2 regions of the Pseudomonas sp. FME51 genome follow, and region 1 is predicted to be linked to the other one. Evidence: predicted binding sites of a transcription regulator. Region 1 holds the regulator's gene; the other holds the start of a gene.
The links. The regulator LexA, encoded in region 1, represses DNA repair genes until DNA is damaged. The targets are predictions, from matches to a motif close to CTGTNTNNNNANACAG.

Region 1 (14,812 bases):
ATCGACACCTTGCGCGCAGCGCGCAAGCAACTCCTGCGCCCGCGCCGATGGCTGCATGCCGCTGCGCTGCGCATGTACCAACGCCTGTTCGGCAGCCGCGCGATCATTGCATACCAGCAGCATGTCGCAACCTGACGCCAGCGCAGCATCTACCCGTTGAGCCATACCGCCCACTGCATGAGCTCCCGCCATGGTCAGATCATCACTGAAGATCACCCCCCGGAAACCCAGCTCGGCGCGCAGGATATCCTGCAGCCAGCGATGCGAGAAACCGGCCGGCAGACTGTCGACCGCGGGATAGACCACATGCGCCGGCATGATGCCATCCAGTACGCTTGCCAGCGCCGCAAAGGGTTTGAGATCAGACTCACGAATGCTCGCCTCGCTGCGTGAGTCCACCGGCAGATCGGTATGCGAATCCGCCTCTGCCCAGCCATGCCCCGGGAAATGCTTGCCGGTCGCCGCCATGCCGGCTTGATGTAAGCCGCGCACATAGGCTACAGCGAGCTGGATGACCTCCTGCGGATCACCGCCCAGCGAGCGATCACCAATCACCTGGCTGCGCCCATGATCAAGATCCAGCACCGGCGCAAAACTGATGTCGATACCGCAGGCGAGCATCTCGGTTGCCATCAACCAGGCGGCCGCCTCAGCCAGCTCCCCCCTGTCCGCCGAGGCACTCTCGGCGATACGGCCAAGCGCCGGCAAGCGCAATACATCGCGCCGCAGCCGTTGCACGCGCCCGCCTTCCTGATCGATCGCAATCAGCATCTCCGGGCGTACCGCACGAATGCTGCGCACCAGCTCGCGCACCTGAGCTGGCGCCTCGGTATTACGAGCAAACAGAATCATCCCGCCCACTTCCGGCTGCCTCAACAACTGGCGATCTTCCGGGGTCAGCCAGGTGCCGGCCAGATCCAGCATCAATGTGCCTTGCTTCAATGAAATGCTCCTGAGTAAGGTTATTCGATGACTACCGGGCAACCTGCCGGCGTCATATCAAAAAGTGTCAACATGTCGGAATTGCGCAGACGTATGCAGCCATGGGACAGAGGAATACCCATCGGCTGATCGTCACCTGTGCCATGCAGGTAGATATAGCGGCGCTGCGAATCACGATCAGCGCCACGATTGACGCCAGATTCTTCACCACATAGCCAGAGTATGCGAGTCAGTATCCAGTCCCGCTGCGGTTGCGCCTCAGCAAGCTCGGCCGACCAGACTTCACCGGTCGGCCGCCGCCCAATGAATACCGCGCCCAGCGGCTGCTCCGCACCAATGCGCGCCCGCACCCGATGTTGTCCACGCGGCGTGCAGCCGCTACCATTCATCTCACCCGCGCCATTCTTCGCTGTGGACACCGGATAGCTGCACAATTGCCGGCCCGCATGGAAGCCGGTCAGCATCTGTCGTTCAAGGGATATATGGATCAGGTCAAGCCGCATGATCAGCTCCGCTGCAAAGGGCACACGATAACGGATCACACGCCCTTAGGTAAGCCCCCGGGCTGGGGCTGGCCAAGCCCAGCTATACGGATTTCAGGGTATTACGTGGAAGCTTTCCAGCTTCATCCGGCAGAGCGCTGCCGGCACGCATACCGGCGGCAAGGAAAGGCACCATCTGGCGCAACACCTCTTCAGTCCCAGCCCGTTCGCCGTGCTCGGACTCAGCGATGGCCTTCAGCGCCTTCATGCTCGACAAGGTAAAGGCAGCGCTGCCCAGCATGAAGTGAACCCGCCAGAACAATACATCGACCGGCAGCTCCGGTGAGCTGTGCACCACCAACCCCATATAGCGCCTGAACACCTTGCCATAGACCTCGCCGAGGTACTTACGAAGATGCCCCTGGCTCTGGCTGAATGCCAGACCCAACAGGCGCATGAAGGTGGACAGATCATGTCCGCTGCGTGGTTTCACCGCCAACACCAGGCGCACCAGCATGTCCAGCAGCGACTCCAGGCCCAGCTCGGGGCTGCCGGCCTGCTCATTGCGATCGAGTTCCTGCTCCAGGCTGCTGACAAAGGGATCGAGAAAGCGGGTGAACACGGCCTGGATCAGCGACTTCTTGGAGCCGAAATGATAGTTCACCGCAGCCAGGTTGACTCCCGCCTTGCTGGTGATCAGGCGCAACGAGGTTTCGGCAAAACCTTTCTCGGCAAATAACTGCTCCGCAGCATCGAGGATGCGCTCAACTGTTTCAGACTGGGCCACTGACTACTCCGACGCTTGGGGTCATATGTTTGAAACATACGTTTCAAACGACATCACTGTCAACTCTGTCATTTCACCACAGCCGTACCCTGCTGCAAATACGGAAACGAACTTGCCCTCCCCCCCGAACTGTATATAATCACAGGGACTGTATAAAAACACAGGCTATAAGAAATGCAAAAACTGACGGCACGGCAACAGCAGGTACTGGATTTTATCAAAGCGCACATGAGCAGCAATGGTTATCCGCCTACACGCGTTGATATCGCCAAGGAACTGGGCTTTCGTTCCCCCAACGCGGCAGAAGATCACCTGAAGGCACTTGCACGAAAAGGCGCCATTGAAATGATTCCAGGAGCCTCCCGCGGTATTCGCCTGCCCGCCGACAGCGATATGCAGGCAGCCGAAGATGCACTGCCGATCATCGGTCAGGTGGCGGCTGGCGCCCCCATCCTGGCAGTGGAAAACATCGAAGATCATTGCCGTATCAACCCCTCTTTCTTCAGCCCACGCGCCGACTATCTGCTGCGCGTACGCGGCATGAGCATGAAGGACATCGGCATTTTTGATGGCGACCTGTTGGCAGTGCATCGTACCAGCGAAGCCAGAAATGGCCAGGTGGTAGTCGCTCGGATTGGCGATGAAGTGACGGTCAAGCGCTTCCACAAACAGGGACGCAAGGTATCACTGATTGCAGAGAACCCTGATTTCGCACCCATCGAAGTGGATCTGCGCGAACAGGAACTGATCATCGAAGGGTTGAGCGTGGGTGTTATACGCCACTGAAGGAGCAGGCCATGCAGTATGCGCGAAATAGAAATTCAGCGGCACAGCCCGACTTATTGCATCACGCGCTGATGTCCTCGCGCCTGAAGGCGCAAAGCCTGACAACAGCCGCCATGCCCGACTGCGAGCCCGACAACGTCGGCTTCAGCGAAATCTGCCTGAATGGCGCACCGCGTCAATGCCTGCAATGGCTGGCGCCGGTACTGCGCGACCTCAGTCAGGCCAACATGCCAGGCTGGCTGACACTGATTGATCCGCCATTGCCGGTCAGCCAGAAGTGGTTGCGAGCAGCTGGACTGGACCCGCAGCGCATACTCATCATTCGCCCCACGCATGGCATGGACGTTGTGGATCTGTGTTGTGAGATTCTGCAACTGGGCCACAGCCATGCGGTAGTAAGCTGGCTACCGACCTCGCCTGGCATTGCTCATCGACTGGAAATGGCCGCGCGCTCAGGTCATTGCGCGAGCCTGAATATCCGCATGGGGAATGCAGAAGCCACTCCGGCACAACATGGCCGCCTGTAGTAGCTGTTCAGGATCTACCTGGAGATGGTAGCCGGGCTGGACTGCCCGGCTCTATCAGGGGGCGCTCAGTGCAACACGCGATGCTCGTCAAAATCCAGATCCGGATCTTCTTCCATGATCTGACCCGCCATCTGCATGCCAGCACCGATCATCGCCTTGGCCACTTCCACGTAGTTGCCCTGCAGGAAATCCCTGGCTTCCTCGGAGAACTCAATGGTCAACAACGGCTTGCCCTCCTCGTCCGGACGGCGCAAGGCAACCGTACCGTCGGCAAGCTCTATGATCTCGAGAAAGGGTGAAGGCATTTTTGTCTCCTGTCAGTCAAGCGGCGCAGTGTACCACAGTGACAGTTCCAGCCCGAGCGCTGCTCACCATTCCCGCATGCTTTCCCGGTAGCGGTCGAGCAGTTTCGACAGCACCTCAATCGCTACGCGCGCCTCAGCCAAACCCCATTCACCACCAGCAGCTGCTGTGCTGGCAATCAGGGTGCCGGCCTTGAGCGGCTCAGTCACAGCAGCGCCTGGCGGCGCATGTAATTGGCGCCATGCCAGTAACATACCCGCAAGCCAACTGCTGCTGTCGCCGCTTTGCAGTGCCAGCTCGCTCAGCTCGGGACTGAGAAACTCGCCATCGCCGATGGCACTCAGCATTTGTTCAACCGTGCTCGTATCCCAGGGCGCCAGGTTATAACGCCCGGACACTTCAACGATCAGCGACTGCGTCGCGCGATAGGCGTGGAACAGGGTGTGTTCCCGGTGATAACGGGCCATGGTCACGGCGTCCAGCGCCGTGGAGGCGCTGGACGCCTCCCAGGACGCCAGCGCCAGCCGAGCGAAGGTCAGCGCTTGGTTGGTGCGGATATAGGCTTCATTTGCCATGCGGGCGTCGCTCAGCTTTTAGTCTTGGCCTTGCCCTTGCGTGCGTCATCGATATTCCATTTCTTGCCATCGTGGAATGCTCGCCAGCCGCTGGGCTTACCTTCAATTTCGCTCTGCACATACTGCTCCTTGCTCTTGCGACTGTAACGAATCACCGTCGGGTTGCCGTCCGGATCAGCAACCGGCGCATCCAGCAGGAAGTGGTATTTGGGGTCAATGGCATCGCGATGCGACAACAGCTCCTTGACCAGTGGCGCACGGGTCTCCCGGTTTTTCGGGAACTGGCTGGCAGCCAGGAACAGTCCGGACGCGCCATCACGCAGCACATAGACATCATCCACCTTGTCGCAGCGCAGCTCCGGCATCAATACCGGATCCATCTTCGGCGGCGCCGCTTCACCACTCTTCAGCAGCTTGCGGGTGTTCTTGCAAGCACTGTTGGTACAGCCGAAGTACTTGCCGAAACGGCCCGTCTTGAGCTGCATCTCACTGCCACATTTGTCACATTCAATCACCGGACCGTCGTAGCCCTTGATCTTGAACTGTCCCTGCTCGACTTCGAAACCGCTGCAGTCCGGATTGTTACCGCACACATGCAGCTTGCGCTGTTCGTCAACCAGATAGCTGTCCATTGCGGTGGAGCAGATCGGGCACCGGCGCTTGGCACGCAGAATGCGCGACTCACCTTCATCATCATCCGCTGCCACTTCGTTACCAGGCACCAGATTCACCGTGGACTTGCAACGCTCCTTGGGCGGCAGAGCATAGCCCGAGCATCCCAGGAAAACGCCGGTGGAGGCGGTGCGGATCATCATCGGGCGACCGCATTCAACACAGGGAATATCTGTTGGTGTCGGCAGATTGCTACGCATACCCTGCCCCGGCTCCGCGGCACTGGCCGCCTTGAGCTTGAGACTGAAATCCGCGTAGAACTTATCCAGCACCTTCTTCCATACCACCTCACCATGAGCAACATCATCGAGCGACTCTTCCATGCGCGCAGTGAAGCTGTAATCCATCAGGTTGGGGAAGCTTTCATTCAGCCGCTCAATGACAATATCGCCCATCTTTTCGGCATAGAAACGCCGATTGTTCAGCGCAACGTAGCCGCGCTCCTGGATGGTGGAGATGATCGACGCGTAGGTGGAAGGACGGCCGATACCGCGCTTCTCCAGCTCCTTGACCAGGCTCGCCTCGGAATAGCGCGCCGGCGGCTTGGTAAAGTGCTGCTTGGGATCCAGCTTGACCAGCTCCAGGACATTGTCGACCTGCATGTCAGGCAGCACTTCGTCCTCGCCACCCTTGCCCAGCGGCGGCAACACTTTGGTGAAGCCGTCAAACTGCAGAATACGCCCACGCGCACGCAGCTCGAAATCGCCAGACTGCACTGTGATGGTGGTCGACAGGTACTTGGCCGGTGGCATCTGACATGCCACAAACTGGCGCCAGATCAGCTCATACAGACGCTCGGCATCGCGCTCCATACCCTTGAGCTCGGTGGATTTGAGCTTCGCATCGGAAGGACGAATAGCTTCGTGAGCTTCTTGGGCATTGGCTTTGCTGCCATAGACGTTTGGCGTTTCAGGCAGATACTGCGTGCCAAAGCTCTTTTCAATATATTCCCGCGCCATGTTGACGGCGTCGGCCGACAGAAAAGTCGAGTCGGTCCGCATGTAGGTGATATAGCCAGCCTCATACAATCGCTGAGCCATCATCATGGTCTTCTTCACGCTGAAGCCCAGGCGCGTACTCGCAGCCTGCTGCAGCGTGGAGGTAATGAAGGGTGCGCCAGGCTTGGTGCTGGTTGGCCGCGCATCACGCTTGACCACCTTGTAGCCGGCACCTTGCAGCTGCTCCAGCGCCTTGTCGGTCTGCTGCTTGTTCAGCGGGCGGAAGGTCTCGCCATTTTCCTTGACCACCTCAAAGCGCACGGACTCGCTTTTCGGGGTATTCAGGTTGGCATGAACTTCCCAGAACTCTTCTGGAATGAATGCACGGATCTCGCGCTCACGATCGACGATCAATTTAACCGCAACCGATTGTACCCGTCCGGCAGACAATCCACGGGCAACCTTCTGCCACAGCAGCGGTGACACCATGTAGCCCACGACACGGTCCAGAAAGCGACGCGCCTGTTGCGCATTGACCCGGTTCATGTCCAGCTCGCCCGGTTTGGCGAAAGCTTCCTGAATGGCCTTCTTGGTAATCTCGTTGAACACCACCCGGCGGTAGCGGCTATCGTCGCCACCAATGGATTCGCGCAGGTGCCAGGCGATGGCCTCCCCTTCGCGGTCCAAATCCGTTGCGAGATAGATGGTGTCGGCTTCCTTGGCCAGACGACGCAGTTCGTCGATGACCTTTTCCTTGCCGGGCAGAATTTCGTAATGCGCCTTCCAGTCGTTTTCGGGATCGACACCCATACGATTGACCAGCTGCATTCTGGCCTTGGTCTGTTTGTCGACTTCCGATGCAGAGGCAGCTTTGCGCGTCCCCTTGGGCTTGCTCTCGGTCTTGCTGCTGCCGCTGGTGGGCAGATCGCGGATGTGTCCGATACTCGACTTCACCACGAAGTCATTGCCAAGATACTTGTTGATCGTCTTGGCCTTGGCTGGTGACTCCACAATGACCAGTGCTTTTCCCATGGGTAACAATATTCCTCAATCAATCAAATCGGCCTGCGCCCGACGGGGGCGAGGCGCCAACAGTGCCTGGCTAGGGCGCACAGGCTGTCTGGAGGGCCAGAGCCTACACGTCTTCGCTGATAAAGGTAAAGCGTGGAAGTGTTTTGCCATCCACGATCACCTCTTCAATGAACATCCCCAGCGGTCGCACCCAGATGTCGAATTCGCCATACAGAGTACGATAGACCACCAACAGCTCTTCGGTTTCGGAATGTCGCGCAACGTCGATTACCTGATAGTCCTTGCCTTTATAGTGGCGGTAGCGGCCTGGCTTTATTGTCATGGTTGATCTCTGTTTCTTTGGGGGCTGGGGGCTTACGTGCAGGACAGCATTTGCCGGTCCGGGTCAGGCAGAGGCGCCGTAAATACGTCCCAGGCGGCGTTTGCCGACTGGCCCTGGCGGACCGTTTGATGGCAGGGACGCCATCAACGAGCTTACAGGGACGTACTTGCAGCGTGTCCGCCATGGCCAGTCGGCAAATGCAGTCCTTGCACAAACCCACAGCCACGGAGCGTTATTTACTCAAATACCGCATCCCCTCCTCAAGACCCGCCAACGTCAGAGGATACATATGCTCCTCCATCAGATCCTGAATGATGCGGGTTGAGGTGGTGTAACCCCAGGCGTCTTTCGGATAAGGGTTGATCCAGATCATCTTCGGATATTTCTCGCGCAGGCGCGTGATCCAGACGTGGCCGGCCTCCTCGTTCCAGTGCTCCACGCTGCCACCGGGCTGGGTGATCTCGTAGGGCGCCATGGCCGCATCACCGACAATCACCACCTTATAGTCCGCACCGTACTTGTGCAGCACATCCATGGTCGATATGCGCTCATTGGTACGCCGCATATTGTCCTTCCAGACTGACTCATAGAGACAGTTGTGAAAATAGAAGTACTCCAGATGCTTGAACTCGGTACGGCAGGCCGAGAACAACTCCTCGCAGACCTTGATGTGCGCATCCATCGAGCCACCGATATCGAACAACAACAGCAACTTCACCGCATTGCGCCGCTCCGGACGCATCTGGATATTCAGCAGACCGCCGTCACGTGCCGTGTGGTCGATGGTGCCGTCGATATCCAACTCTTCTGCTGCACCGGTACGAGCGAACTTGCGCAGGCGACGCAAGGCCACCTTGATGTTACGCGTGCCCAGCTCAACCTGATCGTCCAGATTCTTGTACTCGCGCTGCTCCCACACTTTGGCCGCACGCCCCTGACGCTTGCCCGCATCACCGACCCGGACACCCATAGGGTTATAGCCGCCGGAGCCGAAGGGACTGGTACCACCGGTACCGACCCACTTGTTGCCGCCAGCGTGACGCTCCTTCTGCTCTTCGAGGCGCTTCTTGAACTCCTCGATCAGCTTGTCCAGACCGCCCAGCGACTTGATCTGCTCGCGCTCCTCGTCGGTCAGCAGGCGCTCGAACTCCTTGCGCAACCAATCCTCCGGTATCAGCGCTTCCAGCAGCTCGTTCAGATCCTGCAGACCATTGAAGTATGCGCCAAAGGCCCGATCGAACTTGTCGAAGTGGCGCTCGTCCTTGACCATTACCGTGCGCGCCAGATAGTAGAACTCGTCCATGTCAGCAAACACGACGTGTTTTTTCAGCGCATTAATCAGATCCAGCAGCTCGCGTACCGATACCGGCACCTTGGCTGCGCGCATCTCATTGAACAGACCCAATAACATAGGGCTTCCCCCGTTAGCGGTTCTGTCGGCGCGTCATGAAGGCCAGACGCTCAAGCAATTGCACATCCTGCTCATTTTTCACCAATGCCCCGTACAGCGGCGGGATGGCCTTGGTCGGGTCGCGGTCACGCAGTACAGCCTCGGGAATCTCGTCGGCCATCAGCAGCTTGAGCCAGTCGACCAGCTCGGAGGTGGACGGTTTCTTCTTCAAGCCCGGCACCTTGCGCACGTCGAAGAAGATATCCATCGCTTCGCTCAGCATATCCTTCTTGATGTTCGGGTAATGTACGTCGACGATGCGCTGCATGGTCTCGCGGTCAGGGAAGGCGATGTAATGAAAGAAGCAGCGACGCAGGAAGGCATCGGGCAGCTCCTTCTCGTTGTTCGAGGTGATGATGATGATCGGGCGCTGTTTGGCCTTGATGGTTTCGTTGGTCTCGTAGACGTAGAACTCCATCTTGTCGAGTTCCTGCAGCAGGTCGTTGGGAAACTCGATATCGGCCTTGTCGATCTCATCAATCAGCAGAATGGCACGCTCTTCGGACTCGAACGCTTCCCACAGCTTGCCCTTCTTGATGTAGTTGCGCACGTCGTGCACCTTGTCGACACCCAGTTGGGAGTCTCGCAGACGGCTTACCGCGTCGTACTCGTACAGCCCCTGATGCGCCTTGGTGGTGGACTTGATATGCCAGGTGATCAGCTTGGCACCCATGGATTCAGCCAGTTGTTCAGCGAGCATGGTCTTGCCGGTGCCCGGCTCGCCCTTGATCAACAGTGGGCGCTCGAGAGTGATGGCGGCATTAACGGCAAGCTTGAGGTCGTCTGTGGCGACGTACGACTGAGTACCTTCGAACTTCATGGGGGAATTCCTTGGGGACAGGCCCGGACACGCCGGGTATTCACGTTATTTTCACAGCCCCGGACTATAGCCCGCCCCTCGAATGGGTGTAAACGCACAAGCGGGATTCACTTAGTGAATGGCGAGCAGAATCACTCCTGATCTTCCTCCAGAGCGCGCTCAAATCGGGGGGAGAATGCCTCGACGAAGGCGTTGCGCAGTATCTGGATGAACGCCTGGAATGCGCTCATTTCAGCGTTATCCAGACTACCGGTCAACTCGATGCGGGTGGCGAATTGATCCTTGCTCTGGTTCTGCAGCACTTCTTGGCCGCCGTGAACGATGGCCTCCCATAAACCGCGGAAGAAGCCCTTGTCCTCATTGCGTATATCCTGATCCATATCGAACACATCCACGTTGCGCATGAGCGGCTTCACATAACCGGTCAACTGGCGCTCTTCCACATCAATCTCCATCGTCAGGTCGCCCTCCCCCGCGCGGAAATCGAACTTGCCATAAGCGCTGGAAAAATCATTGATACGGGTTAGATCCAGGCCGAGCATTCGCAACTGCAGGTCCAGGTTATCGACCCTGCCCAGCGGGTCGAAATGCGCCGCAGCTTCAACTGCCGCATGGTCGAGAAAGTTGGCCGTCCCCTCCATGCTCGCGCTGCGCTGACCTTGTGCGTCCGGAGCATTGGTCAAATTTCGCACAGTCAGCTGGATGTCATTGGCGTTGATGTTGACCGGCGGATCACTGGAGAAGTTGCGGAAGAACACGGCGCCGTCATGCACATTCACCTCATTAAGACGCACCGGCACCATCTCTTCCAACTGGGCGCGCCAGTCGACACCCTCACCGGTCTGTTTCTGCGCTTCCGACTCGCCATCGACGAAGTTTAGCTCCGGTTCATGAAGATCGACCACGCCGATCAAGATGCCTTCCTTCCAGAGCGCGCGCATGCGTATCTTGATGTCCGTGACCGGCAGAGTGACGAAGGGCACTTGGTTTTCGCCCTCGGTCTTGGCGATCACCAGCTCGTTGATCCGATAGGCACCATTCCACCAGGTCATATCCACATCTTCTATATGACCTTGGTACTCGCCCATATCGGCAAGCTTGTCGTTCAGGAAGTTACGCACCAGATATGGCAGCATCAAGTGCAGGATGATCAGCAGCAATGCCAGCACAGCTACCGTTACCATGGAAATATGCAGGGTCTTGTTCATATTTAAAGGGACTGGTGCACCCGGCTGGAGTTCCACCGATTGACGCCCTCGCGTGTCGGGCATAGGCTGAATCCGCCCCACATCACAAGGAGAAGCGCCATGAGTCATGTTTTCGCAGATTATTCCCAGTCCATCGGCAACACGCCACTGGTTCGAATCAATCGTCTCGGACCCCAGGACGTCACCATTCTGGCCAAGGTCGAAGGGCGTAACCCCTCGCACTCGGTGAAATGTCGCATTGGCGCCAACATGATCTGGAACGCCGAATCCAGAGGGCTGCTGAAAGAAGGCATGACCATAGTCGAGCCGACATCCGGCAACACCGGCATCGGTTTGGCCTTTGTAGCTGCCGCGCGGGGCTATCGGTTGATTCTGACCATGCCTTCTTCCATGAGCCTGGAGCGTCGCAAGGTGCTCAAGGCGCTGGGTGCAGAACTGGTGTTGACCGAGCCAGCCAAGGGTATGAAAGGCGCAATCGAAAAGGCCACTGAAATAACCCAGGCGGCCCCCGACACCCACATTCTGCTGCAGCAATTCGAGAACCCGGCCAACCCGGAGATCCATGAAAAAACCACCGGCCCGGAGATATGGAACGATACCGAAGGCGGTATTGATGTACTGGTATCCGGTGTAGGTACCGGCGGCACCCTGACTGGCGTGGCTCGCCATATCAAGCACACCCGCGGCAAGGCCATCACCGTTGTCGCGGTGGAGCCGGTAAGTTCGCCGGTAATTACCCAGGCCATGGCCGGTGAGGAAATAAAGCCCGCACCGCACAAGATCCAAGGAATCGGTGTCGGATTCATCCCCGGCAACCTTGACCTGAGTCTGGTCGATCGAGTGGAACTCACCACCGATGAGGAAGCCAAGGACATGGCCCTGCGCATCATGCGCGAAGAAGGTATCCTGTGCGGCATCTCATCCGGAGCCGCCATGGCCGCCGCAGTGCGCATGGCCCAGGAGCCGGAAATGCAGAACCAGACAATTGTCGTCATTCTGCCCGACTCCGGCGAGCGCTATCTGTCCACCATGCTGTTCAGCGAGCTGTTCACCGATCAGGAAATGCTGCCCTGATATCCTGAGTTGCGATACCGGAGGTTCGCGCCGGTATCGATTCCAGCTGCGATACTTCCGCCGGCTCCGTCGAATGGCTATCCTGAACGCATCCGATACGTTACAGGCCTTCCCTCATGTCAGACACCGCCACGCACATTGCCCAACGCCTGCTGGATGCATTCGATGATTATCGAGCCGCATTCCGCGATCTGACCGAAGGGGCTCGCACCCGTTTCGAATTGGCCCAATGGACCGAGATACAAGAAGCGTCCACTGCGCGCATCAACCTGTACGATGACCGTATCTACGCGACCAGGGACACCTTGTCGGCCGACCCGCTATGTCGCGACATTCTCGATGCAGACTGCTGGCCCGCCATCAAGCAGGCCTATATAGAACTGATTGAAGACCGGTTTGATGATGATCTGGCCGAGACCTGGTTCAACTCGGTGTTCTTCAAGATGCACCGCCACGATCAGATCAGCGACCGAACCATGTTTGTACACAGCACCCGCCCGCCGGTGCGCAAACCTTCACGCATACAGCTGACGCGCGGCTTTATTTCCGGCGGCTGTTTGAGCAGTCTGGCCAGACAGATTCTCGACGAATATGCCTTCGATGCGCCCTGGGCAGACTTCGAGCGTGACTGCCAGCTGATCATCCGCTGCATGAAGCAGGGCCTGCCGGACTGGGCGCAGCTGGATCATGGCCTGACCGTGGAGCTGATCCAGCCGGTGTTCTATCGCAACAAGGGGGCCTATCTGGTCGGACGTGTCCTGAGCCAGGGCGAACAATGGCCCTTCGTGTTGGCGCTGGTGCATCGAGAGAATGAAGGTATCAGCGTGGATACATTGATCACCGACGAATCAGAGGTCTCCATCATATTCTCCTTCACCCGCTCCTATTTCATGGTCGATGTGACGGTGCCCGAAGAAATGATCGGCTTTCTCAAGCGCCTGCTGCCGGGCAAACAGATCGCCGAACTCTATACCGCCCTCGGCTTCTACAAGCAGGGCAAGTCGGAATTCTACCGCGCGCTGATCGACTACATGGCCCGCACACCCGAAGACAAGTTCGTCATGGCCGCTGGGGTCCGGGGTATGGTCATGACCGTATTCACCCTCCATGGCTTCAATACGGTATTCAAGATCATCAAGGACAAGTTCTCGCCCTCGAAGAATATCAGTCGCTCCACTGTCATCGAGAAATACCGACTGGTGAAACGCCATGACCGTGTCGGCCGCATGGCCGACACCCAGGATTTCGCCGATTTCCGCTTCGCCCGGGACAGCTTTGAACCTGAGTGCCTTAAAGAACTCCTGGAAGTCGCCCCCTCTACAGTGATCGACCGAGGGGACACCATCCTGATCCGTCAATGCTGGACGGAGCGACGCATGACGCCGCTCAACATCTATCTGGAGACCGCCAGCGAGTCCCAGACCCGCGAAGCGTTGATCGATTACGGCCAGGCTATCAAGGAGCTGGCGGCCGCCAACATCTTTCCCGGCGACATGCTGCTGAAAAACTTCGGCGTCACCCGGCATGGCCGAGTGGTCTTTTATGATTACGACGAAATCAGCTACCTGACCGAGGTCAACTTCCGGTATATCCCTGAGGCCCTCTATCCGGAACAGGAGATGGCCTCGGAACCCTGGTACTCCGTCGGGCCGCATGATGTGTTTCCCGAAGAGTTTCCAGTGTTCCTGTTTGCCGATGTGCGTCAGCGCAAACTGTTCTTCCAGCTGCATGGCGAGCTGTTTGATGCGGCTTTCTGGAAAGGCCTGCAACAGCAGATTCTTGATGGCAAGGTGATTGACGTCTACCCCTATCACCGCCTGCAGGACAGGGACGAACAGAGCTGAAAACAACCTTTGGAAAATTATCCGACGAAAGGCGTGCTATTTCCCCAAACTGACGTATACTGAATTTCGTTCGTTTTGTTCCAGTAAGGCCTGCAAGTATAACTTGACTTGGCCAACATTACGGGGCAAAGTGAGCGCGTAGGTTTTCAAGAGATAGAGTAGTAGGCTGCAAGCGCACTTTTAGTTCGTAAGTTTGTCATTCTCGCAATCTTTGATTCCCACGCTTTAATTGAGCTTTGCTCAAGTATTTCAATTTGATAGGAATTATCTGAAATGGCAACTGGTACAGTTAAGTGGTTCAACGACACTAAAGGCTTCGGCTTCATTACTCCGGACGGCGGCGGTGACGACCTGTTCGCCCACTTCTCCGAGATCAAGGTTCAAGGCTTCAAATCCCTTGCCGAAAACCAGAAGGTGTCTTTCGACATCACTACTGGTCCTAAGGGCAAGCAAGCTGCGAACATTCAGGTTATCTAATTTTTTAGAAACCTGAATAGAAAAACCCGGCTCCGGCCGGGTTTTTTAATGCCTGTCATTCCAGCAACAGACCTGGACTGAAAAATCACTCGCCTGCACCGCCCCGACATCGTACCCTATGCCCCATGATCCGAGGGCGACAGATGTAGCACCCATTCTGCTCGCAACCCCCTTTCAGGCGTCCAGATAAAGAGGTTCTCGCAGTGGACAGCAGCAACCAGAAACAGACCGACTCACTTCACCTGAGTTTATTCCGCGCCGCAGAGGCCATCGTCAGTGAGCTTGGCGCATCCCAGCTGACCTTCACTACATTGAGTGAGCGTACCGGTGTCGACGAAGCCACACTGAGCACTCTCTTTCCGGACCGCGAAGCCCTGCTCGCCGCCATGATCGAGCACCGCCTTGAACGCTTCCGTGTACGCTGGGGCGCTTATGAAAGCGTGCTGCCCGATGAGCCCATGCGCGAACTTAAGGCGCTGCTACTGAGCAACATGAGCGAATCCACCGAAGAAAAGAACCTCGACTCGGCCATCTTTGCCGCAGCGGCCAGTAACCCGGCACTGTTGCAGACCA
Region 2 (14,812 bases), on a different contig from region 1:
CCCGGCCGATCATGTCGTAGGTCGGCCCGTCATCTGCCGGAATGGTCGCCAGGGTCAGTTCGCGGCCCCGGTAATGACGCACCAGATCGAAACAGCGGCGCAGCGCGGTGAGCATGCCCAGTGCCAGGATATCCACCTTGAGCAGGCCGACGGCGTCCAGGTCATCCTTATCCCACTGGATGATGGTGCGCCCGTCCATGGCGGCATTTTCCACCGGTACCAGGGTATCCAGCGGTTGCTCGGAGATGACGAAGCCGCCTGGATGCTGGGACAGGTGACGGGGGAAGCCAATCAGTTGCCCACTCAGGGTCAGAACCCGGTGCAGTATCGGACTGTCCGGATCGAAACCAGCCTCGCGCAGCCGCTCCGGCGTGGGAATATGATCGCTCCAGCGTCCGCAACAACGCGCCAGAGTATCGACCTGCTCGGCTGGCAGCCCCAGCGCCTTGCCCACATCCCGCACGGCACCGGCGGTATGATAGCTGCTGACCACGGCGGTCAGCGCGGCGCGGCGGCGGCCATAGCGGCGGAACACGTACTGGATCACTTCCTCGCGCCGCTCGTGTTCGAAATCCACATCGATGTCCGGCGGCTCGTTGCGCTCGCGGGACAGAAAGCGCTCGAACAATAGATTGCTGTGCACCGGGTCGATCTCGGTGATGCCCAGGGCAAAGCACACCGCCGAGTTGGCCGCCGAGCCGCGCCCCTGGCAGAGGATATGCTGGCTGCGGGCAAAACGGACGATGTCATGCACGGTCAGAAAATAGCTTTCATATTCCAGGTCGGAAATCAGCGTCAGCTCTGTCTCGATCTGCCCGCGCAGCTTGGCGGAAATACCGGCGGGCCAGCGCCAGGCGATACCCTCCTCGGTCAACTGCCGCACCCAGGACGCCGGGGTATGTCCTGCCGGTACCAGTTCGCGGGGGTACTGGTACTTCAGCTTACTGAGATCGAATTGGCAGCGTTCGGCAATACGCAGCGTTTCGTCCAACAACGCCACCGGATAGATACCGACCAGCACCTCTCGACTGCGCAGATGCCGTTCGCCATTGGCGAACAGGCGGTGACCGGCTTCGTCCACCCGACAGTGGTGTCGGATGGATGTAATGGTGTCCTGCAATGCCCGACGCCCGCGGGCGTGCATGTGCACACCCCCGGCGGCCACCGCCGGAATATCCAGGCTGGCAGCCAGCGCCTGCAGCCGGGCCAGACGCTGAGCATCATCGACGCCCTGATGCAGCTCGATAGCCAACCACAGGGACGCGGGAAACCGGTCTTTCAGCCAGACGCCGGTTTTGCTGACGTCCTCATTATCCGCAGGCAACCATAACGCCAGCAACCCGGACATATCAGCGCCGATATCCTCACGCAGCAGCCGATAGCATCCCTTTTCCGCACGCCGCCGGGCCAGGGTTATCAACTGGCACAGCCGTTGATAGCCCTGCAGGTTCTCCACCAGTATCACCAGCTTCGGCCCGTTCTCCACCTGCATTTCACTGCCGACGATCAACGGCAACTGATGTTCCTTCGCCGCCTGCCAGGCCCGCACGATCCCGGCCAGGGTACATTCGTCAGTGATCGCCAGAGCCCGATAACCGTGCTGATGCGCCCGGGCAAACAGTTCATCGGCACTGGAGGCGCCCCGCTGAAAGCTGAAGTTGCTCAGGCAATGCAACTCGGCATAGGCCGCGTTCATGCGAACCAACCCTGCAGCATGAACGGCCCTGAGCCGTCGGCCGCGCGCCAGACCCAGGCCCGACGCCCGTCCCGGGTGCGGACCATATAATAGTCCCGCCGCAGATCGCCGGCATCCCACCAGCCCGACTCGATACGCTCGGGGCCAGCGATAATCTCGGGCACCAGGTCATTCAGCAGCTGCGACTCGGTCAACAACCAGCCAGGGCGCGGTCGCTCATCGTGCTGTCCTGCTCTGCCGCCCGCCACATCGGTACACCAACTGCGCTCCGGACGGTGATCAGCCACAGCGGCCAGCCCATACACGGTCTGGTCTCCCAGGCGGGCACGCAACCGTTCACGCAGTTGCTCCCAGGGCTGGGATTGCTGCGGCCGTTCGACAAAGAGCGCCTGTGATTGCGGTACGAAATCCGGCAGGTTCGGCGCCGACAGGCGCAGCGCCAACACCGGTGCGGGCAGTTGTAACTGCTCCAGGCGGCCACGCGCCACATCGAACAATAATTGAGTATCGCGCTCCGGCGTCAGCAGGCCCACCGGCAACGGGGTAGCTGCCAGACTGCGGTGTTCCAGCGCCAGCATGAGTTGCTGCACGCCACAGTCCCGGCCGGCAAGAAAAGCATGCAGATCGGCGATCAGCCGGCGCAGCGGGAACAGCAGCGCCTGATGGTTGTTGACCTCGAAGTTGAATTCGATCCGTGCAGCAAACTCATCTGCCGGCTGGAAGTTGCCAAGCGCCAGCGGCTGATGGCCCAACAGCGTATCCAGATGCCACAGCACATCCTTGGGGAAACGTCGGCCCAGGGTATCCCGTGGCAATACCAGCAACTGTTTCACCTGCCGCAGCCCCATGCGGGCCAGGGCGGACACTGTGTCGGTCGGCAAGCCACAGCGACTGATGGGCAGGCGTTCGATTTCTCTCGGCAAGGCGGCATCGTCAACTGCCAGGCCATCATGCACATTGGCCAACGCCCGCGCCGCCGCCGGGTTCGGCGCCAACACGATGCGGTGCTGAAAGCCCAGCTCGGTCAGCTCGGTGCGCAAACGCTGTTCGAAACGCGGCCAGGGGCCGAACAGTCCCAGACTGGACTCGATTTCCAACAGCAGAGCCCGAGGATAATCCAGACTGACATGGGAACTAAAACGATAGGCCCAGGCGGCCAGGAAATGCTGCCAGTGATCAATCTGTTGTTGATCATACTCGGCCACGGCAAAACCACTGGTCAGTGCTTGCGCGGCAATCAGCGTCTGACCGGGCTTGAGCCCCAGCTGACGAGCTGCGGGATTGGCTGCCCGGATAACCCGGCGCTGCGCCGGGCCGGCTACCAGCACCAGCGGCTGGGTCTGATCGTCACGGCTGCGCGATACGCCATCCAGCGCCAGTTGAGTGAGCAGAATACAAGCCCAGCGCATGCTCAGAGCGCAACCGACTGACCCGGCACCAGCGCGCCCCGGCATTTGAGCACGCGCACCTGTCGTGGCTGGCAATCCACTGCCAGACGCAGGGCGGCTGGCGACGGATTGACCGCCTCGCGCAGAGAACGGCAGGCAAACCCCAGGGTCTGACCGGTGGCCGCCGCCAGTTGCAGACGGCGCAATCCACGATCATTGATGCGTTGCGGCCAGCACAGCACTGCAGCGCAACTGCCCGAGCGCAGACATTGCTCAGCCGCCCACAACGCTTCCCGGTCGGGCGCATCGATCAAGGTCATCCAGCGCAGATCGACACCGGCCTGGAGCCAGGCGTGGGGATAGGGAATATGAGGCGGCGCCACCAGCACAATCCGCTCTCCAGCCCGGGTCAGCCGCGCCAGGGTCGGCCACAACAACTGCAGCTCTCCCGCGCCCGGCGCCGCCAGCAGAATTTCGCTGAGCGCCGCCTCCGGCCAACCACCGCCAGGCAGCAGCGCATCCAGCTGCGGATGCCCGGTGGGTTGAGCTGCCGCCGGCGCGACCTCGCCCCGTCCTTTCCATACCCGCTGCTGACGCAACAGGGCATCGAGCGACACCACCGCACTCATCGGCCCAGCTCCATGGACAAGGCAGCGGCGGTCTGCGCAAACGGAAAGGAAAAAGAAAAGGAATAGCCAATCATGGGGGGCACCATTACACTGTACAGACATACAGCATATTGAGTCCCCTAACCGCGGTCAATCTGCAGTGGATGAATGGATGCCTGGAGTGGTCATCAACTCAACGCCGCTGCAGAAACTCCAGATCTTCCGGCCGGGTCACCTTGATGTTGTCTGCACGGCCTTCGACCAGGCGTGGTGCCTGACCGGCCCATTCCATGGCCGAGGCTTCATCGGTGATCGCTACGTCGGCCGCCAAGGCGTTACTCAAAGCGGCGCGCAACGCCCCCAGGCGGAACATCTGCGGGGTATAGGCCTGCCAGAACAGTGAACGGTCCGGAGTGGAACTGACCCGGCCGTCCGGCCCGGTCAGTTTCAGGGTATCGCGCACCGGCACGGCCAGCAGCCCGCCGATGGGGTCATTTTGCAGTGTGTGCAGTAACTTGCGCAGATCGGAGTGAGCCAAATTGGGCCGGGCGGCGTCATGCACCAGTACCCAATCCTGCTCGGCTGCGCCCAGCGCCATGAGCGCCTGCAGTCCGTTGAGAACCGAGTCGGCGCGTTCACGACCACCATCGGTCCGGGTAATGCGTGGATCACGCGCGCAGGCTAGCTCCGGCCACCACTCATCAGCCGGCGACAGGCAGACTACCAGGCCGGACAATCCGGGCTGGTCGAGAAAACAGTCAAGGGTATGTTCGATCAGACAGCGCCCATTCAAGGGCAGATATTGCTTTGGACGATCGGCGCGCATGCGCGAGCCGACGCCGGCAGCGGGAATGACCACCCAGAAAGACAGCTGGGTTTCAGTCATTACCGCTCAACTGGAACAGGGTTTCACCTTCCTTGACCATGCCCAGTTCATGCCGGGCACGCTCTTCGATGGTTTCCAACCCCTGTTTCAGCTCGATGACTTCTGCAGTAAGCACGCGATTGCGCTCAAGCAGCTTCTCGTTCTCGCTCTGCTGACTGGAAATGTCCTGCTTGAGTTCGGCGACGTGCGCCAGACTGCCTTCGCCTACCCAGAGACGATATTGCAGTCCGACAAACAATATCAACGAAATCAGCCAGAGCCATTTCAAGTAGGCAACCTCCCCGGAAGTCGACTATCAGCCACGGAACTCGGCACGGCCATTGTAGGGTGCCTTACCCGCCAGCTGCTCTTCAATGCGCAGCAGCTGGTTGTACTTTGACACCCGGTCGGAACGGCACAGCGAACCGGTCTTGATCTGGCCGGCAGCCGTACCTACAGCCAGATCGGCGATGGTGTGGTCTTCCGTTTCACCGGAGCGGTGCGAGATCACGGCGGTGAAACCGGCAGCCTTGGCCATCTGAATGGCTTCCAGTGTCTCGGTCAGCGAACCGATCTGGTTGAATTTGATCAGAATCGAGTTACCGATCTTTTCATCGATACCGCGCTTGAGGATCTTGGTATTGGTCACGAACAGATCATCACCCACCAGCTGGACCTTCTCGCCGATCTTGTCGGTCAGCACTTTCCAACCAGCCCAGTCGGACTCATCCATGCCATCTTCAATGGAAATGATCGGATAGCGCTGGCTCAGACCCGCCAGATAGTCGGCGAAACCGGCAGCGTCGAATGCCTTGCCTTCACCGGCCAGGTCATATTTCCCATCCTTGTAGAACTCGCTGGCTGCGCAATCCAGGGCCAGGGTTACGTCCTCACCCAGCTTGTAACCGGCATTGGCAACCGCTTCGGCAATGGCACCCAGAGCATCTTCGTTGGACGCCAGGTTCGGTGCGAAACCACCCTCGTCACCCACAGAGGTGCTCAGGCCACGGCCCTGCAATACTGCCTTGAGGTGATGGAAGATCTCGGTTCCCATGCGCAGGGCGTCGGCGAAGGTCTTCGCGCCGACCGGTTGCACCATGAACTCCTGAATATCGACGTTGTTGTCGGCATGCTCACCGCCGTTGATGATGTTCATCATCGGCACCGGCATGCTGTACTGGCCGGGGGTGCCGTTCAGATCAGCGATGTGCGCATACAGCGGCACGCCCTTGGCCTGAGCCGCTGCTTTGGCAGCAGCCAGAGATACTGCAAGAACGGCATTGGCGCCGAGCTTGCCTTTGTTATCGGTACCGTCCAGTTCGATCATGGCACGATCCAGACCCGACTGATCCAGTGCATCACGACCCAGCAGCAAGTCACGGATCGGACCATTGATATTGGCAACGGCTTTCAATACGCCCTTGCCCAGGTAACGGCTCTTGTCGCCGTCGCGCAGCTCCAGCGCTTCACGCGAACCGGTAGAGGCGCCGGACGGAGCGCAAGCGCTGCCGAGGATGCCGCCTTCCAGAATCACATCCGCTTCAACGGTCGGATTACCACGCGAGTCCAGTACTTCACGACCCTTGATGTCAATGATCTTCGCCATGATTGCTGCTTTCTCCATCTGAAACATGCTTTGTATTGAAAGGGGGTTGCCTGGCAATCAGGCCGTTTCGAGTTGCGGGAAACCTTTTACCAAATCATCCAGTGCCTTGAGTTGGATCAGGAACGGCTCCAGCTTGTCCAGACGCAACGCGCAGGGACCATCACACTTGGCATTGTCCGGATCCGGGTGCGCTTCCAGGAACAGACCGGCCAGACCCTGGCTCATGCCGGCCTTGGCCAGATCGGTAACCTGGGCACGACGACCACCTGCCGAATCACTGCGACCGCCAGGCATTTGCAGAGCATGGGTCACGTCGAAGAATACCGGATACTCGAACTGCTTCATGAGACCGAAGCCGAGCATGTCCACCACCAGGTTGTTGTAGCCGAAACTGGAGCCGCGCTCGCAGAGAATCAGCCGGTCATTGCCGGCTTCTTCGCACTTGCTCAAGATGTGCTGCATCTCATGGGGCGCCAGAAACTGCGCCTTCTTGATATTGATCACAGCGTCGGTTTTCGCCATGGCCACCACCAGATCGGTCTGCCGGGACAGGAACGCCGGCAGCTGGATGATGTCGCACACCTCGGCCACCGGGGCAGCCTGATGCGGCTCGTGTACGTCGGTGATGACCGGCACATTGAAGGTCTGTTTGATCTCCTGAAAGATCTTCAGACCTTCTTCCATGCCCGGCCCCCGGTAGGAATTGATCGACGAACGGTTGGCCTTGTCGAAACTGGCCTTGAACACGTAGGGGATGCCGAGCTTCTCGGTCACCGCCACATATTCTTCACAGATGCGCATGGCCAGATCACGGGATTCCAGCACATTCATGCCGCCAAACAACACGAACGGCTTATCGTTGGCAATCTCGATATCACCAACGCGAACAATTTTCTGGGCCATGACGTTTCCTCAGGCTTTCTTGCCGGCGCGTTGCTGCAGCGCCGCGTTGACGAAACCGCTGAACAGCGGATGGCCATCACGTGGTGTGGAGGTGAATTCCGGGTGGAATTGGCAAGCCACAAACCAAGGGTGATCTGCCACTTCGACCATTTCAACCAAGGCACCATCCATTGACCGGCCAGACACATTCAAACCGCTCTTTTCCAGTTCGGCCAGCAGGTTGTTGTTGACCTCATAACGGTGACGATGACGCTCGACAATCACGTCCTCGCCATAGCATTCACGGGCCTTGCTGCCTGCCTCCAAGGCGCACTCCTGAGCGCCCAGGCGCATGGTGCCGCCCAGATCGGAGGACTCGTCGCGCGTCTGCATTTCGCCGGTCGCGGTCTGCCACTCAGTGATCAGACCCACCACCGGATGCTTCGAGGTCTTGTCGAATTCAGTGGAGTTGGCGTCTGCCCAGCCGAGAACGTTGCGAGCGAACTCAATGACGGCCACCTGCATACCCAGACAGATGCCCAGATACGGGATCTTGTTTTCACGGGCATAGCGAACGGCGGCAATCTTGCCTTCCACGCCACGCAGGCCGAAGCCGCCAGGTACCAGGATGGCGTCCACATCTTCCAACTGGCCAGTGCCATTCTCCTCGATGGTTTCCGAGTCGATATAGCGCACATTGACCTTGGTGCGGCTCTGGATGCCGGCGTGACTCAGCGCCTCGATCAGCGACTTGTAGGCATCCAGCAATTCCATGTACTTGCCGACCATGGCGATGGTGACTTCCTTCTCGGGATGCAGCTTGGCATCCACCACCCGCTCCCATTCGGACAGATCGGCGCTGTCACACTCCAGACCGAAGCGCTCGGCGACGTAATCATCCAGACCCTGGGCATGCAGGATGCCGGGAATACGGTAGATGGTATCGGCGTCGGGCAGACTGATCACCGCACGTTCTTCGACGTTGGTGAACAGCGCAATCTTGCGCCGCGAGGCCAGATCGATCGGATGATCGGAGCGGCACACCAGCACGTCAGGCTGCAAGCCGATGGAGCGCAGTTCCTTGACCGAATGTTGAGTCGGCTTGGTCTTGGTTTCACCGGCAGTAGCGATGTAGGGTACCAGCGTCAGGTGCATCAGCATGGCACGCTTGGCGCCTACTTCCAGGCGCAGCTGGCGGATGGCCTCAAGAAAAGGTTGCGACTCGATATCACCCACGGTCCCACCCACTTCGACCATGGCCACATCGGCATCGCCGGCACCACGGATGATGCGAGTCTTGATCTCGTCGGTAATGTGCGGAATCACCTGAATGGTGGCGCCCAGATAATCACCCCGACGTTCCTTGCGCAGCACGTCTTCATAGACGCGACCGGTGGTGAAGTTGTTGTTCTGGGTCATGCGGGTACGGATGAAGCGCTCGTAATGGCCCAGGTCCAGGTCAGTCTCGGCACCATCATGGGTGACGAAGACTTCACCGTGCTGGAACGGGCTCATGGTTCCCGGATCCACGTTGATGTAGGGATCCAGCTTGAGCATGGTGACCTTGAGGCCACGTGCTTCGAGAATCGCCGCCAGGGATGCCGAGGCGATGCCCTTGCCCAAAGAAGATACAACACCACCCGTGACGAAGATGTAGCGCGTCATGAAAAATCCGTAGATTGAAGTTAGGCGACCGTAGCCGCAGGGAACCGAAGGGAGACCAAAGTCTCGTCAAGATGGGAAGTCAGGATACCAGACAGCCTGGATTTGCTCAATCCAAAACCGGCATCAAACCCGGCTCCCATGTCACCGCCCAGCCAGTATCATCCGCCCCGGCGTCCGCCCCTTCGGCGTTCCAGCGTCCGGCCACCGAAATCAGCCGATCGTCGCAGTATAGCAACGGGATTGCCGGGCGTATCCAGGCCGGAATACCGGCTTCCTGAAACAGTTTTTTCAACATCTGGTGCGGCCGACCGGGCAGTTTGATCTGCTCGCCGCCTCGGCGATAGTCAATTCGCCAGGCACCCTGCCGCGCGGCAATACCACCGCCACCGGGCGCCATGCGCAGCCAGCCATTACCGGCCACCAATGCCGTATCGGCAAAGTGCGTCAGCTGCTGTTCGATACCGGCGGGCACACCGCCCGTCGGTAATAACCACAGCCGACCTGACGAACGGTATAGCTGTGCCTGGCCCAGTTGCACCACCGGCTGAGTGTCCTGCGCAGCGCCCAGCTGAATCATCAGGCTGTGCAGATGCCGCTGATCAGGCAGCCGCATGCCATTGGCGTGCAACCAGTAGCGCAACAGATTCTTTTGCCGTGCCGGAGTCAACGCAGCGACTGCCGCCACATCCAGACTGGGCCAGGCCGTCAGCCAGATATCCGTCAGCATGCCCTGGGCCAGCTGCAGATCCTCGCTCGCCCGCTCGTCCAGCAACTGATTGGCCTCCTCCGCATGCTCGGCCAGCCTCAGCAGATGCTCGGGCATTGCCGGCCATCGCCGACGCAGATCAGGCAACAACGCATGACGCAATGCGGTGCGGGCATAACGGGGATCGGCGTTGGCCGGGTCTTCAATCCAGCTCAGCGGTTGCTCGCTGGCCCAGTCGTATAACTCTCTCCGCTCCCAGGACAACAGCGGTCGCAACAATTGCCCGGCGCCCAGCGCGCGACTGCGCGGCATGCCGGCCAGACCTCTCAATCCGGTACCGCGCAGCACGCGAAACAACAGGGTTTCCAGCTGATCATCGCGGTGGTGTGCCAACAGCAGACAGTCGTCACGGCCCATCAGCCGCTCGAATACCGAGTACCGCGCGTCCCTTGCCAGCTCTTCGATACTGCCCGCCGACGCCAGACACACTCTTTCGACATGCAACTCCACACCGCGAGCCGCGCACTCACGCGCGCAATGCTCCGCCCACTGATCTGCATCGGTATGCAGGCCGTGATGTACATGGATGGCTTTGAGGGGAGGAAGAGAATGTGATTGATGCAGTTGCACCATGGCATCCAGCAGCACCATGGAGTCCAGACCGCCGGACAGCCCCAGCCAGCAGACCGGGGCATCCATGCAGGGTGCCAGCTGTTCAAGCAGCCCCTGCAGATTGAACACTTACTGGATACCGAAGGCCATCAGTCGCTCGTAACGGCTGTCCAGCAGCTCATCGGCAGACTGACCTTCCAGCTTGTCCAGCTCAGCCAGCAACTGCGCCTTGAGTCGGGCCGCCATCTCTTCCGGCTCGCGATGCGCGCCCCCCAGCGGCTCGGGGATCAGATTATCCACCAGACCCAGTTCCTGCAGCCGTGCGGCAGTAACACCCATGGCTTCGGCCGCATCGGAGGCTTTCTCCGCCTTCTTCCACAGAATCGAGGCACAGCCTTCCGGGGAGATCACCGAATAGATGGAATACTGCAGCATCATCAGGCGGTCACAGACGCCAATAGCCAGCGCACCACCGGAGCCACCTTCACCGATAACGGTGGAAATGATCGGGGTCTTCAGGCGCGACATGACCTGCAGGTTCCAGGCAATGGCTTCGCTCTGTCCGCGCTCTTCAGCGTCGATACCCGGATATGCACCGGGGGTGTCGATAAAGGTCAGGATGGGCATTTTGAAACGCTCAGCCATCTGCATCAGGCGGCAGGCCTTGCGATACCCTTCAGGCTTGGGCATGCCGAAGTTGCGACGCACCTTTTCCTTCACATCGCGGCCTTTCTGATGACCGATAACCATCACCGGACGACCATCCAGGCGCGCGATGCCGCCGACAATGGCAGCATCATCGGCGAAATGTCGATCACCATGCAGCTCTTCGAAGTCGGTGAAGATATGGCGGATGTAATCCAGCGTGTAAGGGCGCTGAGGATGCCGCGACATCTGCGTCACCTGCCAACTCGACAGGTTGGAGAAAATGCTCTCGGTGAGCGAACGACTCTTGTCCTTCAGACGAGTGATTTCTTCAGTGATGTTCAGCGAATTGTCACTGCCCACCAGACGCAGCTCTTCGATCTTGGCCTGCAAGTCGGCAATCGGCTGTTCAAATTCGAGGTATTTCTGGCTCTTGCTCATAAGCGTCGATTATCCGCGTGGCCCCAATCGGGGCATCCTGTTTTTTGCGTTACCTTACGGGATTGCCATGCCTGCGTCGAGCAGGCGCACCCCGTGAGAATGTCCAAATTCTGCTTTACCTGTAATGCAGAGAGACGCTGCCTTTGCCCAGCTGGTCACGCAGCGTCTGCACCAGGTCATCGGCGGGCTCGACCCGCCATGCTTCACCCAGACGCAGCAGGGCTTGCGCATCGGGGCGTTGCAACTCGATGGTTACCGCGCAATTACCTTTGTATTGCTGCAGCACCCCAGCCAACCGGCCCAGACATTCCGGACCGTGTTGGCTGGTATCCAGATTGATCCGCACACTGTCCAGCAGTGAGGTGCGGGCTTCCTCCAGACTCATTACCCGCTTGGCACGCACGCGCATGCCGCCGGAAAAATCATCCACCGCCACCTCGCCTTCCACCACCAGCAAGGCATCCTTCTGCAGCAGCGATTGCGCAGCCTGATAAGCCTCGGCGAACAGCGATACTTCAACGCGCGCCGAACGGTCATCCAGCGTCACGAAGCCGACCTTGTCGCCGCGCTTGCTTTTCATCACCCGCAGGTCGAATACCAGCCCGGCAATGGTCTGCGAATCCCGCGAGGGTTTGAGGTCGATGATGCGCTGACGAGCGAAACGCCGGACTTCCTTTTCGTACTCATCGATGGGATGGCCGGTCAGATACAATCCGAGCGTTTCCTTTTCGCCGCGCAAACGTTCCTTGAAGGTCCATTCACGCACGTTGCGATAGACTTCAAACACATCCCGCTCGGCCGCTGGCCCGAGCAGGTCGCCAAACAGATCCTCATGCCCACTGTCCGCGCTGCGCAGGGTTTGCTCGGCCGCCGCAATGGCTTCCTCCATGGCGGCGGCCAGGGCCGCACGGTTGCGATCCACCTTCTGCAAATAGGCCTGAGGTTCGGTATCGAAGAAGGGCCCCATGGCGTCCAGCGCGCCGGAACGAATCAGCGCTTCCATAACCCGCTTGTTGATCCGCTTGAGGTCCACTCGCGCACAGAAGTCAAACAGGTCGGCAAAAGGTCCGCCCTGCTGCCGAGTCTGCACTATGGTTTCCACCGGGCCCTCGCCCACGCCTTTGATGGCACCAAGACCGTAGACCACACTGCCACTGTCATCCACGGTGAACTTGTATTCAGAAATATTCACATCCGGCGCCTTCATCCGCAGCTTCATGCTGCGGCATTCCTCGATCAGCGTCACCACCTTCTCGGTGTTGTGCATATCTGCCGAGAGCACCGCCGCCATGAAGGGCGCCGGGTAATGCGCCTTCAGCCAGGCGGTCTGATAAGACACCAGACCATAGGCCGCCGAGTGCGACTTGTTAAAACCGTAACCGGCAAACTTCTCCACCAGATCGAAGATGTTGCCCGCCAGATCAGCGTCGATATTGTTACCACTGCAACCCTCAAGGAATATCTGCCGTTGCTGAGCCATTTCCTCGGGCTTTTTCTTGCCCATGGCGCGGCGCAGCATGTCCGCACCGCCGAGGGTGTAGCCGCCCATCACCTGGGCGATCTGCATCACCTGTTCCTGATACAGGATAATGCCGTAGGTCGGCTTGAGGACGGGCTCCAGTCCCGGATACTGATAATTCGGATGCGGATAGGAAATCTGCTCGCGGCCGTGCTTACGGTTGATGAAGTCATCAACCATGCCTGACTGCAGTGGTCCCGGACGGAACAGGGCCACCAATGCAATCATGTCTTCCAGACAGTCGGGCTTGAGCTTCTTGATCAGCTCCTTCATACCGCGCGATTCGAGCTGGAACACCGCCGTGGTCTCGGCCTTCTGCAGCATGTGATAGGTGGGCGCGTCATCCAGCGGGATGAAGTTGATATCCAACACATCCTTGCCTTCTTCGGCACGGATACGATTGATGGTCTCCATCGCCCAGTCGATGATGGTCAGGGTGCGCAGACCGAGGAAGTCGAATTTCACCAGACCGGCAGACTCGACATCGTCCTTATCGAACTGGGTTACCAGCCCTTCCCCCGCCTCGTCGCAATACAAGGGCGCGAAGTCGGTCAGCTTGGTCGGCGCAATTACCACACCCCCGGCATGCTTGCCGACGTTGCGGGTGATACCTTCCAGCTTCAAAGCCATATCCCAGATTTCCTGGGCTTCCTCATCGGCGACCAGAAAATCGCGGAGGATTTCTTCTTGCTCGTGGGCCTTGGCCAGGGTCATGCCGACTTCGAAGGGAATCATCTTCGACAGCCTGTCGGCCAACCCGTAGGATTTACCCTGCACCCGCGCCACATCACGCACCACCGCCTTGGCGGCCATGGTACCGAAGGTGATGATCTGGGATACCGCATTGCGACCATAGGTCTCGGCAACGTACTCGATGACCCGGTCACGGCCTTCCATGCAGAAGTCGATATCGAAGTCCGGCATGGAAACCCGTTCCGGGTTGAGGAAGCGTTCAAACAGCAGATCGTATTGCAGCGGATCAAGGTCGGTGATCAACAGGCAATAGGCGACCAGCGACCCCGCTCCCGACCCCCGGCCCGGCCCCACCGGCACGCCGTTATTCTTGGCCCACTTGATGAAGTCCATGACGATCAGGAAGTAACCGGGAAAGCCCATCTGGATGATGATATCCAGTTCGAACTTCAGCCGGTCCAAGTAGACCTGGCGGCGTTCTTCATAGTTTTCCGAGTCCGGCGGCAAGACCACCTTGAAGCGCTCTTCCAAGCCTTCCAGCGAGACCTTGCGGAAATAGTCATCCATGGTCATGCCGTCAGGGACGGGAAACTCAGGCAGAAAGTAGGTACCCAGCTGCACGTCGATATTGCAGCGCTTGGCAATTTCCACACTATTGGCCAGCGCTTCCGGAATATCCGAAAACAGTTCAGCCATTTCCTCGGGTGATTTCAGATACTGCTCTTCGCTGTACTGCTTGACCCGACGTGGATCACCCAGTGCGCGGCCTTCACCGATGCAGACGCGAGTTTCGTGAGCTTCGTAATCCTCACGATAAATGAAACGCACATCGTTGGTCGCCACCACCGGGCAACTGAAGCGACCCGCCAAGGCCACCGCAGCATGCAGGTGCTCTTCATCATTGGGACGCTTGGTGCGCTGCAGTTCCAGATAGAATCGCCCCGGGAAAACGCCCATCCAGTACTGCAGCAGTTCATCGGCGTGCGCCGGATCGCTGGACAGCAAGGTCTGACCAATCTCCCCCTCCTTGGCACCGGACAACGCGATCACGCCTTCACTTGCCTCGGCCACCCATTCGCGGCGAATGGTCACCTGGCCGTTGCGCTGGCCATGCGTGTATCCACGGGAAATCAGTTCAGTGAGGTTGCGATAGCCTTGTCGATCCATAGCCAGCAGGGTCATTCGGCTCAGATGGTTTTCATCTTCCGCATCGGTCAGCCAGATATCCACACCGGAAATCGGTTTGATGCCGGCACCCATGGCAGCCTTGTAGAACTTCACCAGGCTGCACATGTTGTGCTGATCGGTCACCGCCACCGCCGGCATCCCAGCGCCACCCACCGCCTTGATCAATGGCTTGATTCGTACCAGGCCATCGACCAGGGAGTATTCGCTGTGGACACGCAGATGGATGAAGGAAACGCTCATATCTATCCTGATTCAGGGGTGGGGAGTTAACCGATTGATTGTAACGGTGGGGCAAGCT

Region 2: a site for LexA is predicted at 3,804-3,819, ahead of imuA (translesion DNA synthesis-associated protein ImuA). Genes of this name have one in related genera too.

Annotation. Positions count from the first base shown of each region.
Region 1 is NZ_JABUYN010000006.1:10,440-25,251, forward strand. It holds gene nagZ (beta-N-acetylhexosaminidase) at 1-924, opposite strand, end outside; gene INT39_RS11915 (L,D-transpeptidase family protein) at 963-1,448, opposite strand; gene INT39_RS11920 (TetR/AcrR family transcriptional regulator) at 1,528-2,211, opposite strand; gene lexA (transcriptional repressor LexA) at 2,386-2,997, shown strand; gene INT39_RS11930 (SulA-like leucine-rich domain-containing protein) at 3,009-3,524, shown strand; gene INT39_RS11935 (hypothetical protein) at 3,590-3,829, opposite strand; gene INT39_RS11940 (DUF6586 family protein) at 3,893-4,402, opposite strand; gene topA (type I DNA topoisomerase) at 4,414-7,044, opposite strand; gene INT39_RS11950 (DUF1653 domain-containing protein) at 7,148-7,366, opposite strand; gene INT39_RS11955 (vWA domain-containing protein) at 7,599-8,777, opposite strand; gene INT39_RS11960 (AAA family ATPase) at 8,791-9,636, opposite strand; gene INT39_RS11965 (DUF748 domain-containing protein) at 9,768-10,844, opposite strand; gene cysK (cysteine synthase A) at 10,944-11,918, shown strand; gene aceK (bifunctional isocitrate dehydrogenase kinase/phosphatase) at 12,035-13,762, shown strand; gene INT39_RS11980 (cold-shock protein) at 14,036-14,239, shown strand; gene INT39_RS22825 (TetR/AcrR family transcriptional regulator) at 14,443-14,812, shown strand, end outside.
Region 2 is NZ_JABUYN010000004.1:346,095-360,906, reverse strand. It holds gene INT39_RS09975 (error-prone DNA polymerase) at 1-1,696, opposite strand, end outside; gene INT39_RS09970 (Y-family DNA polymerase) at 1,693-3,105, opposite strand; gene imuA (translesion DNA synthesis-associated protein ImuA) at 3,108-3,713, opposite strand; gene ispD (2-C-methyl-D-erythritol 4-phosphate cytidylyltransferase) at 3,886-4,578, opposite strand; gene ftsB (cell division protein FtsB) at 4,571-4,846, opposite strand; gene eno (phosphopyruvate hydratase) at 4,874-6,163, opposite strand; gene kdsA (3-deoxy-8-phosphooctulonate synthase) at 6,221-7,066, opposite strand; gene INT39_RS09940 (CTP synthase) at 7,076-8,710, opposite strand; gene tilS (tRNA lysidine(34) synthetase TilS) at 8,817-10,157, opposite strand; gene accA (acetyl-CoA carboxylase carboxyl transferase subunit alpha) at 10,158-11,114, opposite strand; gene dnaE (DNA polymerase III subunit alpha) at 11,230-14,754, opposite strand.